4 regions of the Moellerella wisconsensis genome follow, and region 1 is predicted to be linked to each of the others. Evidence: predicted binding sites of a transcription regulator. Region 1 holds the regulator's gene; each other region holds the start of a gene.
The links. The regulator CRP, encoded in region 1, controls carbon source genes, mostly activating them, when cyclic AMP is high. The targets are predictions, from matches to a motif close to ATGTGANNNNNNTCACAT.

Region 1 (3,220 bases):
GCAGAAGCTAATGAAGCGGCTTTTAAGTTGGCACGCCATTATGCGATCACTAAACACAATCCGTATAAAACAAAAATTATTGCCTTTAAACAAGGGTTTCACGGGCGCACACTGTTTACAGTTTCCGTGGGTGGCCAGCCAAAATATGCTGATGGATTCGGCCCTAAACCTGCGGATATTGTTCATGTTCCGTTTAATGATTTAGCGGCATTAAAAGCGGTAATTGATGATCATACTTGTGCTGTAGTGTTAGAGCCAGTGCAAGGTGAGGGTGGGGTTATTGCTGCAACTACTGAGTTTATGCAGGGTGTTCGTAAGTTGTGCGATGAAAATCAAGCGCTATTAGTTTTTGATGAAGTTCAAAGTGGTATGGGACGGACAGGTAAATTGTTCTCTTATATGCATTATGGTATTACTCCAGATATTTTGACCACAGCTAAAGCGTTAGGTGGTGGCTTCCCGATTAGTGCTATGTTAACTACCGCAGAAATAGCACAAGCGATGGGGCCAGGAACTCACGGAACAACGTATGGTGGAAACCCATTGGCCTGCGCAGTAGGTAATGCGGCTTTTGATATTATTAATACGCCTGACGTTTTACAGGGCGTTGAAGTTCGCCGCCAGTTATTTATTAATTATCTACACGAGATTAATAGCAAATATGCCGTATTTGATGAGATCCGAGGCTTAGGTTTATTAATTGGCGCGGAATTAACTGGGCCATTGAAAAATAAATCGAAAGAGATATTACAAGCTTGCGCCCATGAAGGCGTAATGATGCTAAATGCCGGGCAAAACGTTCTACGTTTTACACCATCACTGATTATTCCTACTGAAGATATTACAGAAGGCATGAAAAAATTGGAGCTGGCAATTGCAGGTTTAATTGCATAAAAATGCAAATATTTGTTATTTGACAATAAACCAGTGCTATCGTGATGATAAGCACTGGTTTATCTCTGACACCGATTGATTTGCTATGGCGTAGATTGAACAATTAATTTTATACGCGCAGCTCAATGGCGATTTGTAACGTGATAAATCGTAATGTTTTATCACGCATATTTTGTACTACATTTTGTACTACAGTCTGTATTACAGAATGTTCTAATACACGGGTATTACTGGGCATTGAATATGTTTATCGTGTTCCGTAGACCACAATTGTTTTTCCATGCGCAGAAATCAGGTTTTGGTCTTCCAGCATTTTTAAAATGCGGCCGACGGTTTCACGGGAACATCCCACGATCTGGCCGATTTCCTGACGGGTAATTTTAATTTGCATACCATCAGGATGGGTCATAGCGTCAGGTTGTTTGGCTAAACTTAGTAGTGTCTGCGCAATACGGCCAGTTACGTCTAAGAAAGCTAAGTTACCTACTTTCTCTGACGTGGTTTGCAGACGGCTTGCCATTTGTGCTGATAAGCGCATCAAAATATCAGGATTAACCTGAATTAATTGACGGAACTTTTTATACGAAATTTCAGCAACTTCACAAGCACTTTTGGCACGTACCCATGCTGAGCGCTCCTGCCCTTCTTCAAATAACCCAAGCTCACCGATGAAATCTCCCTGATTTAAATAGGAGAGGATCATCTCTTTGCCTTCTTCATCTTTAATTAAAACAGCCACAGAACCTTTTACAATATAATAAAGTGTTTCTGCTTTCTCACCCTGATGGATCAGTGTGCTCTTGGATGGATATTTATGAATATGGCAGTGTGACAAAAACCATTCAAGAGTCGGGTCTGTTTGTGGCTTGCCGAGAATCATTCGCGTTATCCTCTGTATGTTATTGCAGCTAACTCGATAAATATAATTTTATTGAGTGGGTTAGCTTAAAGTCAGTAGCTTAACATATTAATAAGCCCAATGAGGCAAGTTAATATTAATCATATAATATATTTAACTATACTGTTCGGTATTGATCTTACCCCGTTTTAGCAGTTTATATTTTTAACATATTAATTACTGAAAGTCTTGGTTGTCTCGTTTCAGCTTAATAAATCTGTAATCAGATTGCCAGCGATTATATGAAAGGGTAGTCTTTTAGTTAATATAAAATCAATTTATATGGCGGAGTATTATCATGGAAGCAAGAGTTAAGTGGGTTGAAGGTCTTTCTTTTTTAGGTGAGTCAGCATCAGGCCATCAATTAATGATGGATGGTAATTCTGGAGATAAAGCACCTAGCCCAATGGAAATGGTTTTAATGGCGGTTGGCGGATGTAGCGCGATTGATGTGGTATCTATTTTAAAAAAGGGACGCAATGAAGTGACTGATTGTGAAGTTAAATTAACTTCTGAGCGTCGTGAAGAAATACCACGTTATTTTACTTATATTAATCTTCATTTTATTGTTTCCGGTAATGACTTAAACGATAAAATGGTTGAACGAGCAGTAAAACTTTCTGCTGATAAATATTGTTCTGTTTCTATGATGTTAGAAAAAGCGGTAAAAGTAACTCACAGTTTTGAAATTAGAAATCTAAAATAAATTTTATTTTTACTAAACTTTTTTAAAGTTTGATGCCCATCACAATAAATTATCAACAATAAACTGTTTTTAATAAAAGAGGGCATCAATTTAATTATTATTTCTTACCACTTATTAATTTTTCGACTAATGGCGTCATTATTAATTCCATTGCTAAGCTTAATTTACCGCCCGGAACAACAATAGTGTTCATTGCTGATATAAAAGATCCGTTGATCATCGATAATAAGTATGGAAAATCAATATGTGATAAGCCATTAAAGCGGATTACAATAAAACTTTCATCCTGTGAAGGAATGGCTTGGGCTTCAAATGGATTGGAGGTATCGACTGTCGGAACACGTTGAAAGTTGATATGAGTGCGAGAAAATTGGGGAGTAATGAAATTAATATAATCCCCCATTGAGCGCACCACTGAATCCATCACTGCTTCTCGAGAATGACCCCGTTCTGTCGTGTCACGAATTAATTTCTGAATCCATTCCAAGTTAACAATTGGTACGACCCCAACTAATAGATCAACGTGCTGTGCTACATTATGCTCCGGCGTTACAATACCGCCATGTAGGCCCTCATAAAAAAGAATATCCGTATTGTCGGGCAATGGTTCCCATGGCGTGAAAATTCCCGGCTGCAAGCCATAAGGGACGGCTTCATCGTAGGTATGTAGATATTTTCGACTGCGGCCAGTGCCCGTTTTAGCATAATCAACTAAGGTTTGT
Region 2 (3,220 bases), 190 kb from region 1:
TCGCTCAACATAACGATAAATAGTAACACTACAGCCAGGGCACTACCGCCTATCATGACGGCGAAACCACCATCCCAACCGAAGTAGTCAACGGTGTAACCGACAATCGCACTGGCGGCTACCGAGCCACCGAGATAACCGAACAGTCCGGTAAATCCAGCTGCGGTACCGGCTGCTTTTTTCGGTGCAAGTTCAAGAGCATGCAGGCCGATAAGCATCACCGGGCCGTAAATTAAGAAACCGATAATTAACATACAAGCCATATCGATACTTGGGTTACCCGGAGGGTTCATCCAGAATACGACAGTGGCGATAGTAACCAGAATCATGAAGAATACGCCAGTTGCACCACGGTTACCGCGGAACACTTTATCCGACATCCAACCACACAATAAGGTGCCAGGAATACCCGCATATTCATACATGAAATATGCCCATGAAGATTTATCCATGGTGAAATCTTTAACTTCACGCAGGTAGGTCGGAGACCAGTCAAGAACACCATAACGCAGCAGGTAAACAAAGACGTTAGCAATTGCAATCATCCATAACAGTTTGTTAGGGAAGACGTATTTCATGAAGATTTCTTTTGCTGTTAGTTCTTCTTCATCAGTTTCTTTATAGTCAGGTGGGTAGTCATTTTTGTACTCTTCGATAGGAGGTAAACCACAAGATTGTGGGGTATCTCTCATCAGAGCGAAGGCAATAATAGCGATTAAGATGGCACCGAAAGCTGGCATATACAGTGCTGCTTTCCAGTCATTAAACCATGCCATACCAAGAATGAATAACAGAGGCGGAATACCGCCACCAACGTTATGGGCACAGTTCCAAATGGAGACAATCCCACCACGTTCTTTCTGGGACCACCAGTGAACCATAGTTCGTCCGCAAGGCGGCCAACCCATACCTTGGAACCAGCCACAGAAGAATAGCAGAACGAACATTACCATAATGCTCGATGTCGCCCAGGGAACAAAGCCCATGATCAACATGACAAACGCGGCTAATATTAAACCAGCAGGTAGGAAGTAGCGTGGATTAGAACGGTCAGAGACCGAGCCCATTATGAATTTGGAAAATCCATAAGCGATAGAAATCCCTGAAAGAGCAAAACCGAGATCACCTTTAGAGAAACCTTGTTCTACAAGGTACGGCATGGCTAATGCAAAGTTTTTTCTGACCAAGTAATAAGCCGCATACCCGAAGAAAATCCCCAAGAAAATCTGCCAACGTAATTTACGATAGACGGGGTCTATCTTATCAGCAGACAGCCTCGGTTTATGAGCTGCCGGTTTAAACATACTTAACATATAAGCCTCCGATGGCATATAGATATTTTTTATTTATCATTATAAAAGCAACGAAAACGAAAATAATTTGAGAGTTTATGTGCGTATTGTTTTCTCTTACCGCGCTAAATAGTAGCCACAATCAAACAATTTATCTGTAATGCACTGCACAAATATAGATTTTCTATATAAGCCGGATAAGGTAATAGCTTTTATGAATATATTGAAATTGTTTTGTTAACAAACATGTGACATTCATCACACATTGGTGTTTTTCACACAAGAGATGATCAAATTCCTGTTCGTTTTTGTTCCTTATCAAACATCGCGCGCATTTTTTGTCTATAGTTAGTACTAAGCTAATAATTATAAAAAATTAGATTATCTTATTAATTAGATTCTCTTACTAATGTGAGGAAATTCGGCATGAATGATCCATCTGTTATAGAAACGGACGTCATTATTATCGGTGGCGGTGCTACTGGTGCAGGTATTGCGCGAGACTGTGCTCGCCGAGGACTCCGTTGTGTGCTACTTGAACGGCATGATATTGCGACCGGCGCGACGGGTCGTAATCATGGTCTATTACATAGTGGCGCACGTTATGCTGTGACAGATAGCGAATCTGCCCGCGAATGTATTGAAGAAAACAAAATACTAAAACGCATCGCCCATCATTGTGTTGAACGTACTGACGGCTTATTTATTACCCTGCCCGAAGATTCATTGGAATATCAGCAACAGTTTATTATCGCTTGCCGTGCAGCGGGGATTGATGCGGACGCCATTGATCCAAGTGAAGCTATTCGTTTGGAGCCTTCGGTTAATCCGTTATTAATAGGCGCGGTAAAAGTGCCAGATGGTACCGTCGATCCTTTCCGTTTAACTGCGGCCAATATGTTAGATGCTAGAGAGCATGGCGCCAAAGTGCTGACTTACCATGAAGTCGTGGGATTATTGCGTGATGGTGACAGAGTGAAAGGCGTCACCGTTTATGACCATAAAAATTCGCGTACTTATAATATACATGCTGAGATTGTAGTAAATGCCGGTGGTATTTGGGGACAGCGGATCGCTGAATATGCGGATTTAAAAATCAAAATGTTCCCGGCCAAAGGGGCATTATTAATTTTAGGTCATCGGCTAAATAATATGGTGATCAACCGTTGTCGTAAGCCGGCGGATGCCGATATTTTAGTGCCTGGCGACACGATTTCATTGATTGGCACTACTTCGACACATATCGATTACGATCAAATCGATAATATGCATGTGACTCCAGAAGAAGTGGATATTTTGATCCGCGAAGGTTCGATGTTATCTCCGGCACTCGCCACCACGCGAATTTTACGTGCTTATGCAGGGGTTCGGCCTTTAGTGGCCAGTGACGATGATCCTTCTGGGCGTAATGTAAGCCGGGGGATTGTGCTGTTAGACCATGCTAAACGTGATGGACTGGAAGGCTTTATAACAATTACCGGCGGTAAATTAATGACTTATCGCCTGATGGCTGAATGGGCGACTGATAAAGTGTGCGAAAAACTCGGACACAGCGCTAAATGTACGACCGCAGAAGCTCCGTTACCGGGATCACAGCACAGCGCCGAACAATCACTGCGTAATGCGATTTCGATACCTGCTCCAATCCGCGGATCGGCGGTTTATCGCCATGGCGATCGTGCTTCCTCGATTTTAACCACTAACCGACTGGATAAAAGTTTGGTGTGTGAGTGTGAGGCAGTAACTGCCGGAGAAGTGCGTTATGCGGTTGATTCTTTAGCGGTTAATAACTTACTCGATTTACGTCGTCGGACACGAGTCGGCATGGGAACGTGCCAAGGTGAATTATGTGCTTGCCGTGCTGCAGGCCTACTTAATCGCTTTAATGTCACGACTCCACATGAAACCGAACAGCAACTGGGACATTT
Region 3 (3,220 bases), 1.5 Mb from region 1:
ACAGGTGCAATTACGCCAGTCGCACGCCTAGAGCCAGTACAAGTTGCAGGCGTAATTGTAAGTAACGCGACACTGCATAATGCCGATGAAATTGCCCGTCTAGGCGTACATATCGGTGATACGGTGGTAATCCGTCGTGCGGGTGATGTGATCCCTCAGATTGTGAATGTTGTGATAGATCAACGGCCTAAAGATAGCCGAGAGATTGTATTTCCGATCCATTGCCCAGTCTGTGGTTCTGATATTGAACGCATAGAAGGTGAAGCCGTCGCACGTTGTACGGGGGGATTAATTTGTGGCGCACAACGAAAAGAGGCATTAAAACATTTTGTTTCACGCCGCGCGATGGACGTCGATGGAATGGGCGACAAGATAATCGATCAGCTGGTGGAGAAAGAATATGTCCATACACCGGCTGAATTGTATCAATTGTCTGCGGGAATATTAACTGGTCTCGATCGGATGGGGCCAAAATCAGCACTCAATTTGGTCAATGCGCTAGAAAAATCTAAGCAAACTACATTAGCTAGATTTATCTATGCTCTGGGTATTCGTGAGGTTGGAGAAGCTACAGCCGCAAATTTAGCGGCTCATTATGGCAGCTTAACTGATTTAATGGCCGCTGATATCGAGTCATTGAAAGCAGTACAAGATGTGGGTGATGTGGTGGCTAAGCATGTAGTTAATTTCTTTAGAGAAACGCATAACCAAGACGTTATCAATGAGTTAGTTAACAAAGCAGGGATCTACTGGCCGGAAGCTCAAGTACAGGATATTAGTGCTTTTGATTCGCCGTTTGCAGGCAAAACAGTGGTGCTTACCGGCTCGTTAACTCGATTAACTCGAGATGAGGCAAAAGATAAGCTGGCGGCCTTAGGTGCCAAGGTTACCGGCAGTGTTTCGAAAAAAACAGATATGGTAATAGCCGGCGAAGCCGCAGGTTCTAAATTGGTAAAAGCTAATGAATTGGGTATCCAAGTCATTGATGAAAATGAGATGATCCGCCTCTTTGGCGAAGCATAAAATGGGGACAGTAGTCTGAGGATTTAGTTTCTTGATGAGACTACTGACCTAGATCAATTTTTTTTTCAAATAGTTAGCAATAGTTCTAAAGTGTGATCAAGCTGGCTTATTTTAAAAATAGGCTCTTAGCATTTTCATATTATTGTGACTTCAATCTCATTTTATTGTTCCCTGTTACATAGAATGAGGTCATTAATTATTTACTGATCTGATGGAGTCGCTAATGACCTCAATCCTACATTTTATCTTATCACTAGTTGTAATTTGTGGACTGGCTATCTTAGCTAGTAATAACCGTCGAGGAATTCGTCCTCGTTATATTATTCAGCTGCTAGTTATCCAAATCGGGCTGGCGTGGTTTTTCTTAAGCTCTGATGTAGGTGAAGGTTTTGTTCGTGGCTTCGCTAATATTTTCCAATATCTTTTAGGGTATGCGCGTCATGGGACTGAGTTTGTCTTCGGTGGCATGATGGAAGGTGGGCTGGCATTCTTCTTCCTACAAGTGCTTTGCCCGATTATCTTTATTTCTGCGCTTATTGGTATTTTGCAACACATTAAAATATTACCATTAGTTATCCGTGCGATTGGTACTGTTTTATCTAAAGTTAACGGCATGGGGAAACTAGAATCCTTTAATGCGGTGAGCTCATTGGTGCTCGGCCAATCAGAAAACTTCATTGCGTACAAAGATGTACTGAATAAAATGTCAGATCGCAGAATGTACACTATGGCAGCAACGGCGATGTCTACCGTTTCCATGTCGATTGTTGGTGCTTACATGACTATGCTAGACCCTAAATATGTCATCGTCGCATTGGTGTTGAACATGTTTGGTACTTTCGTTGTTTTATCATTAATCAATCCGTATGAAATTGATAAAGAAGAAGATATTCAAATGAATAATCTTCATGAAGGTCAAAGTTTCTTTGAAATGTTAGGCGAATACATTCTGGCTGGTTTTAAAGTTGCCCTGATTGTTGCAGCAATGCTAATTGGCTTTATTGCCTTGATAGCAATGGTAAATGGTATTTTCTCTGCGGTCTTTGGTGTCGATTTTGAGACTATCCTTGGCTATGCATTTTATCCTTTTGCTTGGATCCTCGGTATCCCTGCGGATGAAGCATTAAAAGTGGGTGGGATAATGGCGGTTAAATTGGTATCTAATGAATTTGTTGCCATGGATAGCTTGACCAAAATTATTGGCGAATTATCTCCACGTTCTATCGCTATTCTGTCTGTTTTCTTAGTCTCTTTTGCTAACTTCTCTTCTATTGGAATAGTAGCGGGAGCGATTAAAGGCTTAAATGAAAAGCAAGGTAATACTGTTGCACGCTTTGGATTGAAATTATTATATGGCTCAACGCTGGTTAGCTTCTTATCTGCTGCTGTTGTTGGATTAATCGTCTGATACTCAGAGCATCGATAGAATATAAAAACGGCATTCTTCGGAATGCCGTTTTGCGTTATATTATTTATTATTTTTAAGATTAGATTTTATTAATACATTCTAAGAATAATGAAGAATAACCAGCTTATCATTGGGATTAAAATTTTTGAGGGATATCTGTCTGTATGGAAAAACAAGATTTATTAGATATTGCTAATACTATAATGCCGTTTGGTAAATACCATGGTAGGGCGCTGATCGACCTTCCTGAAGAATATCTATTATGGTTTTATCGCAAAGGAACCTTTCCCGCAGGGCGTTTAGGCCAACTGATGGAGATGACATTGGCAGTTAAGATTGAAGGGCTTGATGGACTAATCAAACCGTTAAAGCGAAAATAAGCGCCTTAGCAGCTCTAGAGTGATTTTAAGCTGATTATCTATATGTAGTTATGTTTTGTAGCTGAAATAGCAATGAGTTGGGCTAGATGGCTTAATTCGCCGTCAATTTATATCCAGTATAGTTGCTGAAATATAGCGTATAAAAAATAATACGATTAAAAATACCGCCGTGAGCTATATCTGCAACAGCTCATATCCACAATAGACGATAACCATCATAGGTCAAAATCGCCTATGAATTATTAGCTTGTTAGAGCGATAGATTGTAGAGAGAGGAGAATTATCTAAATAGCGAGTGCACGGTATGGATTTCTAGGATGGACAAAAACCGGGGGATGATTCACTGAGTGGATTTATCATTTGCTCAATAGTAAAAAACCCCGAAAGCGCACTTTCAGGGTTTAATAAT
Region 4 (3,220 bases), 810 kb from region 1:
TACCCGCACTTGAGGCTAAAACCTCGTTCATATCGGTTAACAGTGCGGTTGTTTTACAACCAGCACCATTAGCAACTTTCACGATAGACTCAGCTAATTCAGTCGATTTTTCATACGTTGGCATAAATGCGCCAGAACCAACTTTAACATCCATCACCAAGGCATCAAGCCCTTCAGCTAATTTCTTACCTAAAATAGAAGCTGTAATTAATGGGATAGCATCAACCGTTGCTGTAATATCGCGAGTCGCATAAAAACGCTTGTCAGCAGGCGCTAAAGAATTGGTTTGACCAATAATTGCGACGCCAACATTTTTGATAATATCGCGGAAACGAGCATCATCTGGAAAAATATCAAAACCAGGAATTGCTTCGAGTTTATCCAAGGTTCCGCCGGTATGGCCTAAACCACGGCCAGAAATCATCGGTACATAACCGCCACATGCAGCAACCATTGGGCCCAGCATCAGCGAAGTCACGTCACCGACACCCCCGGTAGAATGTTTATCTACAATTGGGCCGTTAAGATTAAGTGATTTCCAATTTAATACGCTGCCTGAATCACGCATAGCCAAAGTTAATGCAACACGCTCGTCCATAACCATGTCATTAAAATAGATAGTCATCGCTAAAGCAGCAATTTGACCTTCAGAAACAGAGTTGTCGCGAACACCATTAATAAAGAAACGAATTTCTTCTTCGCTGAGTTGTTTGCCATCACGTTTTTTACGGATAATTTCTTGTGCTAAAAACAAAATATACTCCTTAAAATTCAACCAGAGGGGGGACTCAATCTACGAATTTCTCCGAGATTAATAACCGCTATTTTGCTTTTGTCCCGCAAAACCTAACGTGCTGAGTAAACTACCCAGTAAACTTGATGCACCAAAGCGGAAATGACGTGCATCAGCCCAGCCTTCGCCCATAATTCTGTCTGCCAATGCTAAATATTGAGCCGCTTCTTCAGCTGTACGCACACCACCCGCTGGTTTGAAACCGACAGTTTTACCAACTCCCATATCATGAATAACTTGGATCATGATCTCAGCGCTTTCCAGCGTTGCATTAACAGGTACTTTACCGGTTGATGTTTTAATAAAATCAGCGCCTGCATTAATTGAGATTTCAGATGCTTTACGAATTAATTCTGCTGTTTTCAGCTCGCCCGTTTCAATAATAACTTTTAATAGCACGCCTGCTTCCGCACAAGCTTCTTTACATGCTTTAACTAAATCAAAACCGATTTGTTCATTGCCAGCCATCAATGCGCGATAAGGGAAAACCACATCTACATCATCAGCACCATAAGCGATAGCTGCACGAGTCTCGGCTAATGCGATATCAATATCATCATTACCATGAGGGAAATTAGTGACAGTAGCGATACGAATATCTGGGGTGCCTTGCTCGCGTAAAACTTTGCGTGCTAGCGGAACAAAACGTGGATAGATACAAATTGCCGCGGTGTTACCTGCTGGGCTTTTTGCTTGATGACATAAATCTGTGACTTTTTGGTCAGTGTCATCTTCATTAAGTGTAGTTAAGTCCATCAAAGCCAGTGCGCGTTGCGCAGCTGCAGTTAAATTAGTCATAAAACTCTCCAACGATATTATTTATTTATCAGAACATTATGTTCTTTGTTGGCGAGCGGGCTTGGTTCCTTAAAGATGTTGCGATAGCCGATGGCTAAAGTAACAGCTGAGTTCCGTCTCACCGCACGATGCTCTCTGATTCCACCTTTGAGAGCGGTTACCTTTCCATAAATGCTCAATATGTTGTTATTTGAACATGGAACAGAACGTATTTATGTGCCACAAATCACATTATACAATTGTATGTTACATGATTAAATGTAACCACGTGATCACAGTCACTAATTATACGCTATTTAACCTCAGCTTTATGCTCTCTAATAAGTTTTATTCCATAAAAGTCGGTTATTTTTAGTTATATTGCATTACCAAAATAGAAAACTATCAAAAATAAACCGCTCAAAAAAATAAAATTAGAAAAAATATAACTGAAAATAAATTGAGTACCGCTTCACTTCAGTAATAAACACTTAAAATAATAAGAAGAATCAATGTAGTTAACTCAACTATTAAGATTAACTTACGGAGGATCAGCGAATAAATTATTATTTTAGAAACTACAAGATGAGTAACTGCTGGTAAAGAGTATACAACAGATTAGCAGTTGGTAAGTAGAATGATACAGAGCTACGAAGCGGCTCACAAAATTAGACTGCCATGGCGAAAAATTTCATCATGGCAGCCAATCAATCTCTTTTAAAATCAATTAAATGACAGCAAGCGTCAGGAAGAAGCCCGCAATAGTAGCACTCATTAAGTTAGACAGAGTCCCGGCCATTACGGCTTTGAGCCCTAAACGTGCTACATCTTGACGACGGTTAGGTGCCATGCTACCTAATCCACCGAGAAGAATAGCGACCGAAGATAAATTAGCAAAACCGCATAAAGCAAAGGAGATAATAGCTTTAGTATGTTCTGATAACACTTGTTTACCGGCAGCAATAACATCAGCATCAGGTTTGAGATACTCACCAAAATTAATGTATGCCACAAATTCATTGACTACAATCTTCTGTCCGATGAATGAACCCGCAATATTAGCTTCGCTCCAAGGAACACCTATCAAATAAGCAATTGGAGAAAAACACCAACCGAGGATCAACTCAAGCGAAAGCTGTGGATAATCAAACCAGCCACCGATACCGCTTAAAATACCATTTAATAACGCAATTAAGGCAACAAAAGCTAATAGCATCGCACCTACGTTAAGCGCTAATTGCATACCTGATGCCGCACCTGACGCTGCCGCATCAATCACGTTAGCTGGGCGTTCATCCTCAGCTACTAAATCCATCGCATCAGCTCTGTCTTTCATGTCTTCAGTTTCTGGCACCATTAATTTAGCAAATAATAACCCGCCTGGAGCCGCCATAAATGAAGCTGCAATCAAGTATTCCATCGGAACACCCATTTGAGCATAGCCAGCAAGTACAGCGCCCGCAACAGAAGCCAGCCCGCCACTCATGATGGCAAATAGCTCAGAATTAGTCATTGTGGCAATATAAGGACGCACAACTAACGGTGCTTCAGTCTGACCCACAAAAATATTTGCAGTAGCTGACAATGATTCAGTTCTTGAAGTTCCGAGCAGTTTTTGTAGCCCACCCCCAAGAATTTTAATAATAAATT

Region 2: glpT (glycerol-3-phosphate transporter) is a predicted target of CRP. The motif match lies at 1,539-1,556, and genes of this name have one in related genera.
Region 3: MNY66_RS10215 (NupC/NupG family nucleoside CNT transporter) is a predicted target of CRP. The motif match lies at 1,166-1,183, and genes of this name have one in related genera.
Region 4: deoC (deoxyribose-phosphate aldolase) is a predicted target of CRP. The motif match lies at 1,806-1,823, and genes of this name have one in related genera.

The regions. Positions count from the first base shown of each region.
Region 1 covers NZ_CP093242.1:266,086-269,305, forward strand. Annotated here, with positions in the region: gene argD (bifunctional acetylornithine/succinyldiaminopimelate transaminase) at 1-894, shown strand, start outside; gene MNY66_RS17925 (hypothetical protein) at 1,004-1,132, opposite strand; gene crp (cAMP-activated global transcriptional regulator CRP) at 1,142-1,774, opposite strand; gene MNY66_RS01115 (OsmC family protein) at 2,091-2,498, shown strand; gene MNY66_RS01120 (phosphoribulokinase) at 2,596-3,220, opposite strand, start outside.
Region 2 covers NZ_CP093242.1:455,799-459,018, forward strand. Annotated here, with positions in the region: gene glpT (glycerol-3-phosphate transporter) at 1-1,313, opposite strand, end outside; gene glpA (anaerobic glycerol-3-phosphate dehydrogenase subunit A) at 1,719-3,220, shown strand, end outside.
Region 3 covers NZ_CP093242.1:2,319,842-2,323,061, reverse strand. Annotated here, with positions in the region: gene ligA (NAD-dependent DNA ligase LigA) at 1-1,023, shown strand, start outside; gene MNY66_RS10215 (NupC/NupG family nucleoside CNT transporter) at 1,247-2,431, shown strand; gene MNY66_RS10210 (DUF3820 family protein) at 2,596-2,811, shown strand.
Region 4 covers NZ_CP093242.1:3,045,176-3,048,395, forward strand. Annotated here, with positions in the region: gene deoA (thymidine phosphorylase) at 1-754, opposite strand, end outside; gene deoC (deoxyribose-phosphate aldolase) at 812-1,591, opposite strand; gene MNY66_RS13360 (NupC/NupG family nucleoside CNT transporter) at 2,298-3,220, opposite strand, start outside.